2 regions of the Pseudarthrobacter sp. ATCC 49987 genome follow, and region 1 is predicted to be linked to the other one. Evidence: predicted binding sites of a transcription regulator. Region 1 holds the regulator's gene; the other holds the start of a gene.
The links. Region 1 encodes LexA, which represses DNA repair genes until DNA is damaged. Its sites were predicted from a motif close to TCGAACANNTGTTCGA; they were not measured.

Region 1 (3,404 bases):
GCTGGATGATATCGGTCACGACATCGCGGGGATCGCGCTCCGGCGCCACGGCTTCGGCGATGGCCCAGAGTGACTCGCCCGGCTGCACCGTCACGGTGACCGTGGGTGTCAGTGACAGCTCGGAGGCGGATTCCGCCGCCTTGGCGGGCGCGTTAAGGAAGCCGCTGAAGGACAGGATGAGGGCGGCCAGCAGGATTAGCGGCACGCCGATGAAGACGAAGCGTCCCCGCCGGGTGAGCTTGAGCGGTGCCTGCCGCACCCGCAGTGCGGGCGTTGCGGGATTGTGCCGGCTAATGGAGCTGTCCCGGCTGATGGAGCTGTCCCGGCTGATGGAGCTGTCCTGGTTGGCCGGGGCATACCCGCCGACGGATGCACCGCCGTCGGGCCGGCCGTAGTTGCCGAATGCGTCGCGGCCGAAAGTGTCGTGAAACGCGCTTGATGCTGACATGAACTGAGCCCTCCTGGACCATACTGTGCCGCCCGGCGTACTCCACGTACTTGCCGCCAACCGGCCTAACCTTCGAACAAAGAACCGAACGTCGCGCTGTGCCCGAGCAGTGCCCACCCTCAAACAGAGAATGACTAGAACACATATTCGAACCTTGCTTGTTCTGTTTTAGCACTTATTGACGAACATTGTCGAGACTCGCTAGAACAAATGTTTGAAAAAGCGGTGTGGCTGGCCTACGTTTGAGTCAAAGAACAACCACTTCTGCAGTTGATCAGCAGGGTCTGACATTTCAGGCCGGAAGTTCCCGGCAGCCGCAGCCACGGCGGCCGGGCGGAACGGAAAGGCGTTGGCGAACATGGCAGCACAAGCCACTGGCGGCAGGGCCACCCAGCGAAGCCCGCAGGCAGCCCGGCCCCCCAAGAGCCTCACCGTCCGGCAAAAGAAGATCCTGGAAACCATCCAGCGCTCGGTCACCGACAACGGCTATCCGCCGTCCATGCGCGAGATCGGCGACACCGTGGGACTGGCCAGCCTGTCCAGCGTCACCCACCAGCTCTCACAGCTGGAAAAACTTGGCTACCTGCGGCGCGATCCCAAACGCCCCCGGGCCATGGAAGTGCTGATGCCGTTGACCCTCGATGAGGGAACCACAAAGATTTCCGGGGCCGCGAAGTCCGGCGGGCTGCGCACAGTGGGCGGCTTGTCCGTGTCCGAGCTGGCCAGCGCCACCGACACCGCCATGGTGCCGCTGGTGGGCCGCATCGCCGCCGGCGGGCCGATCCTGGCCGACCAGGTCGTGGAGGACGTCATGCCCCTGCCCCGCCAGCTGGTGGGCCACGGGGAGCTCTTTATGCTCAAGGTCGCGGGAGATTCCATGATCGACGCGGCCATCTGCGACGGCGACTGGGTGGTTGTGCGCCAGCAGGGCGACGCCGTCAACGGCGATATTGTCGCCGCATTGCTGGACGACGAGGCAACAGTCAAGACGTTCCGCCAGCGCGACGGCCACACCTGGCTGCTCCCGCAGAACACCCAGTACGAGCCCATCCTCGGCGATCACGCCGTGATCATGGGCAAAGTCGTCTCGGTGCTTCGCTCGCTCTAGGACCGGTCAGCACCAGCACCGCAGCACTGGCAGCGGCCCGCGCGTCCGTCCGGGCCCCGGCCCCGCCCCTGGCCGCCGTCAGCTGGCCGGCTGCCCGGATTCTTTCGCGAGCCGTTCCAGGGCCGCGAGGGCGATGGCGGGATCGGTGGTGGGCCAGAAGGGCGGCAGGGCAGCGCGGAGGAATCCGCCGTAGCGTTCGGTGGACAGCCGGGAGTCCAGCACGGCCACCACTCCCCGGTCCGTCGTTGTGCGGATCAGCCGGCCGGCGCCCTGGGCCAGGCGGATGGCGGCGTGGGTCGCGGAAACACTCATAAAGCCGTTACCCCCGGCCTGGGCCACCGCGCGGGACCGCGCCGTCATCAGGGGATCATCGGGCCGCGGGAACGGAATCCGGTCGATCACGACGAGGCGGCAGGAGGCCCCGGGCACGTCGACACCCTGCCACAGGGACATGGTGCCAAAAAGGCAGGTGTCCGGTTCGTCGGCGAACTGCTTCACGAGCGCCGTCATGGTCGAATCCCCCTGGCACAGGATGCTCATGTCCAGCCGCGGCCGCATGGCCTCAGCGGCGTCCTCCGCCGCGCGCCGGGAGGAGAACAGGCACAGGGCCCCGCCGCCGGAGGCCCGGATCAGCTTCTCGAGCTCGTCGAGGGCTTCCGGAGAGGTGCCGCGGCCGGGTTTGGGCAGGTGCTTCGCAACGTAGAGGATGCCCTGTTTCGGGTATTCGAAAGGCGAGCCGACGTCGACCCCGGTCCAGCTGGGGGCGCCGGGTCCGACCAGGCCGAGACCACCGGCAGCAGGTTCGAAGGCTGACCCGATCGCCAGGGTGGCCGAGGTCAGGATGACGGTGTGGTCCGCGAACAGGCCCTCACGGAGCCGTCCCGCGACACTGAGGGGGGCGACGTTGATCAGGGCGGGCGCGGACTCGTCGGGCTGGGAGTAGCCCTGCTGCGGGTCGAAGGTGCTGTTCCTGGAAAACCAGACCACTTCACGGTTTTCCCGCGCCGACAGCAGCCGTTCGCACAGCTCCAGGATCACCATGAGGCGGGACCGCGCGAGCTGCCGGCCGCCGTCGGCCGTGTTGGCGCTGTCCCCCTTTGAGTCGGAGAGCGCCGCGCGGCAGGCGTCCCGCAACTGGTCCACGCAGTCCAGCTGTTCGCTGTTGAGGCCGTTGGGCATGAGTCCGCTGGGGACCCCTTCGATGGCGAGTTCGAGGTTGGACGCGGCGTTGTTCAGGGCGTCAACGGTGATGCCGGTGTGCTTCCGTGCCCCGGAGGCGGCGGCGTGCACCATCGCGACGGAGAGCTGGCCGGAGACGGCACCGGTCACCCGGTCCTGGAGTTCGTGGGCTTCATCGACCACCACAACGTCGTATTCGGGCAGCACGGCAAGGCCCTCGAAGGCGCTGACGGCCAGCATGGCGTGGTTGGTGACCACGACGTCGGCGTCCGCGGCGTTCTGGCGGGACAGTTCGCTGAAGCATTCCGCAGCGAGCGGGCATTTCTGCGCGCCGAGGCACTCCATCGAGGTGACCGAGACCTGCCGCCAGGCGCGGTCTGTCACCCCGGGCAGGAGTTCGTCGCGGTCCCCCGTCACGGTGTCCTCGGCCCATTCGCGCAGCCGGACGACTTCCTTGCCGAGCTGGGACGAGGGTCCGCCCATCGCCGCGGCGAAATGCGGCACGGAGGTATCCTCGCCGAGCGAGAACAGCTGCCCTTCCGAGGGTTCTTCCGACGGGAAGCCGCCGTCGAGTTTGTGGCGGCACACGTAGTTGGAACGGCCCTTGACGAGGGCGACCTTAACGGGCCGTTCGAGCGCCGGGGTAATGCTCTTCAGCAGCCGGGGCAG
Region 2 (3,404 bases), 780 kb from region 1:
GCCCGGACGCCCATGTCCAGGATCATCCGGGACACCTCAGCCACGGTCAGGAAGTAGGCGGCGAAGCCCAGGGAGTCGATGATCCTCAGCTCGTGCTCCAGCCGCGAGCGCAGCTCCCCGGCGGGTTTGCCGGTGATGCCCGGGAACCTCCTGCTGATGCCCGCTTCGCAGCGCTGGCTGAGCTCCACGAGGGGGTCCCCGGCGATGCCGATCACGGAGGCTTCCGGGACCACTGGCTGTTTCCATCCCATGTCCGTCACGGGGTCCATCCGGCAGCGGTCCGCGAGCGCCCCGGTCTGCGCCATCAGGCTCTTGAGGTCCGCGGCGCCGTACCCGGCGGCGTGCATGATCTCCTTGCCCAGCTGGAACATCTGAGCCGCGGATTTCAGCCAGCCCTGCCCGTTGGGCTGGAGCAGCGGGGCGGCGGAGAGTTCGGGGAGCGATTTCAGGGTGCGGGCGGAATCCAGTACGTCCGCGGTGGCCGCCCCGTCCTCGGCGACATACCGCACGGCATTGGTCAGGACGGCGGGAACCCCGTGTTCCGCGGCAAGCTTGAGCATCCGCACCGCGTGGGCGGTGCTGAGCGGTTCACCCGGCGGGCTGAGCTGGCTGACCACCTCCGCGGCGATCGTTCCGGGCGGCATGGCATCGAGCCACCGTTTGAACAGGGTGCGGGGGCGCAGGTAGCGCCTCCCGCCCATGGCACGTCCGACGTCGGAGTCCGGACCGATCAGCACGGTCAGCACCGGCTTGAGGGTTTCGGGGTGCAGGGTGCGGGAGGCCAGTTCGGCGCGCGTCACGGCCACGGGCACCGCTCCCCCGGCCTTGCCCGTGGTGCGGGCATGCGCATCGGAGATCAGCCGGCACAGCGCCCGGTAGCCGGCGCCGTCGTTGTGCCCGTGGGCCAGGACGACGACGCGCCCGCCCACCTGGGTGCGGAGGTCGCCGTCGTCGTCGAAGACCGCAAGGTCCACCCCAACGATCGGGTCCAGCCCGGCGGCCATGCAGGCTTTCAAGTGCTTGACCGTCCCGTAGAGGCCGTCGCGGTCCGTGCAGGCGAGCGCCGTCGCCCCGTCTGCGGCCGCGGCGACGGCCAGCTCATCCGGCCAGGAGACCCCGTAGTGGGCACTGAAGGCGGTGGAGACATGGAGATGCGTGAAGCTCATGCCGGTTCGGACTTCCGGACCGGGAGCAGGGCGTCATGGATCCGCAGCAGGCGCCAGCGTCCGCTGCCCACATGTCGGGTGAGGTCGAGGGTGAGGCTGTCAGGTTCAGGGGAATCTGCTGGGCGCACCTGCACCCGCCAGATCTCGTGGTCCACGAGTCCCGGGCCGCTCCCCAGGGGTGCCCGCTGTTCCTCGGCCCACCATTGGCGCCGCTCGTACCAGCGGACCGGTTCCGCGCACACGGTGTAGTGGCGGCCGGCCCAGTCAAGCTTCAAGGGCTGGCCCGAGGGTGTGCAGACGACGTCCACCGACTCGCTGAACATGCCCACCGCGCCTCCCGGACCACACCATCTGAATAAACCGGCTGTATCAACCCGCCAGTAACTATTCGAACATATCTTCGAACAACTCCAGTCTACGACGGCGCCGCGGCAAAACCTAGATCAGGGGTGGACGCACGCAGGCACAGGTAGCAGGATTGAGCCATGAGCTCCCATAACGCACTTCTCAAGCACGTAAGCATCGCCGCCGAGGACAGGTCCCTGGTGGCGAAGTTCGATATAGACGGAAACATCCCTGGTCAGGGCGCCTACGTGGTGGGGCTTGTGGCAGCAACCCCGGATCATTCACATCAACGACGAATGGGGATCGAGTTCATGAATGGGGAGGCAGTGTCCTTCTACTGCTTCAGCCACGACGGCACGGAGGAGAACTTTGACCTCAAGGGCGTCGAACACTCCGGAAACACCATTACCGGGAACTTTCCGCTCAGCACGGTCATGGGCCTGGCCAAGGGCCACCTCATGACGGCGTTCAGCGACTGTGACGGCCGCGAATACCAGGCGAACGTCCCGGTGGAGGAAGCTCTCTAGGCCCCCTAGGAGCTGGCTTTGTAGACTTCCAGTTCGAGTGTGATGAAGGCGTCGATCATTGCCCGGTAGGTCTTCTCCACGAGGTCAACGTCAATGGCTTTCTGTTCCGCAGTGGCGCGGACGTGTTCGATAACCCGTTCCACACGGCCGGGGGCCCGCACCTCGGCGCTGTCCGCCTTGAGGGTCCCGGCGATCCGGATCAGGCGTTCGCGGCGGCCGATCAGCGACACGATCTGTTCGTCCACCTCGTCAACAGCCACGCGCACGGCGGCGAGCTGTTCCCGGTCGGCCTTGGCAGCTTTATCGTCTTGGTGATTTGTGGACATGTCCATGACAGTATCGAAAGATGCAGCCACGAGTCGATTTAATTTCACTGGGTGTCCGCAGCGTCGACGCCTCCCGCAGTTTCTATGTAGATGGCCTGGGCTGGCCCGTCCACCGGGAAGTCCGGGGCGAGGTCCTCTTCATCCAGGCCAATCACGGCCTCATCCTCTCCCTCTGGGACACCGGGCAGATGCAGGCCGAAGCCACCACCGATCCCCCGTCTGGCATCCCCAGCATCACGCTGAGCCACAACCTGGCCAGCGCGGCGGAAGTCGACTGGGTGATGGCGGAGGCGGAGACGGCCGGGGCGGAAATCGTCGCTGAGCCGAAAACCCAGCCTTGGGGCGGTTACACCGGCTACTTCGCCGACCCCGACGGCTACCGCTGGGAGGTTGCCTTCAATCCCAGCTGGGCGGTCGACGGCGGCGGGAAAGTTACGCTCTGACCTGACCACCGCGAGCGCCGGCGGTCTCTTTCCTGTCCTGCTGAGCCAGCCCTGCGGCCAGCCAGTCATCCCTGGGGCCGAACTTCCTCATCCTCCAGTCTGAACTCAGGCGAAATGGCCCGGAATGCCGCAGGTGCCCGCTTAGGGTGAAGGCATGTTCACGACCATCACCTATCTGCGGCTTCTCGCGGCACCGGCAACGGCCATGTTGCTCCTGGGGACACTCCTTGTCCTGGAGCAGCGCCATTTCGACCAGAACAGCGCCCTGCTGCTGGCGCTCATCACGGGCGTCGCTGTGGCCGAGATTCTGCCGGCCGCTGCCCTCGGGGTTGTTTTCCTCGCCCTGGTCCTGCAGAGCGTCAAGGTCTTCCCGCTGGTCCTGCTCTCGGGCGTGCTGAGCTACGCTGCCGTCCCTGTGGTTGTCTTTTTTGCCGTGATCGGCTGGAAAACCCGGAACCGGTGGCTTCCTCCCGTTGCCGCGGTCGTATTTGCGGGCATCACCGCCGTCAACTGGTTCACCGACCAGACCTGGATCAATTTCATCTTCGGCAACCAGCTGTACGGCCGCGGAATATTGCGAACCCTTACGTACGCTTT

Region 2: a site for LexA is predicted at 1,555-1,570, ahead of GXK59_RS07375 (DUF6504 family protein). Genes of this name have one in related genera too.

What each region holds. Positions count from the first base shown of each region.
Region 1 is NZ_JAABNS010000001.1:2,307,357-2,310,760, forward strand. Features, by position in the region: gene GXK59_RS10830 (LysM peptidoglycan-binding domain-containing protein) at 1-448, opposite strand, end outside; gene lexA (transcriptional repressor LexA) at 807-1,556, shown strand; gene GXK59_RS10840 (ATP-dependent DNA helicase) at 1,635-3,404, opposite strand, start outside.
Region 2 is NZ_JAABNS010000001.1:1,529,104-1,532,507, reverse strand. Features, by position in the region: gene GXK59_RS07380 (DNA polymerase III subunit alpha) at 1-1,166, opposite strand, end outside; gene GXK59_RS07375 (DUF6504 family protein) at 1,163-1,495, opposite strand; gene GXK59_RS07370 (hypothetical protein) at 1,652-2,038, shown strand; gene GXK59_RS07365 (chorismate mutase) at 2,044-2,370, opposite strand; gene GXK59_RS07360 (VOC family protein) at 2,385-2,807, shown strand; gene GXK59_RS07355 (sensor histidine kinase) at 2,962-3,404, shown strand, end outside.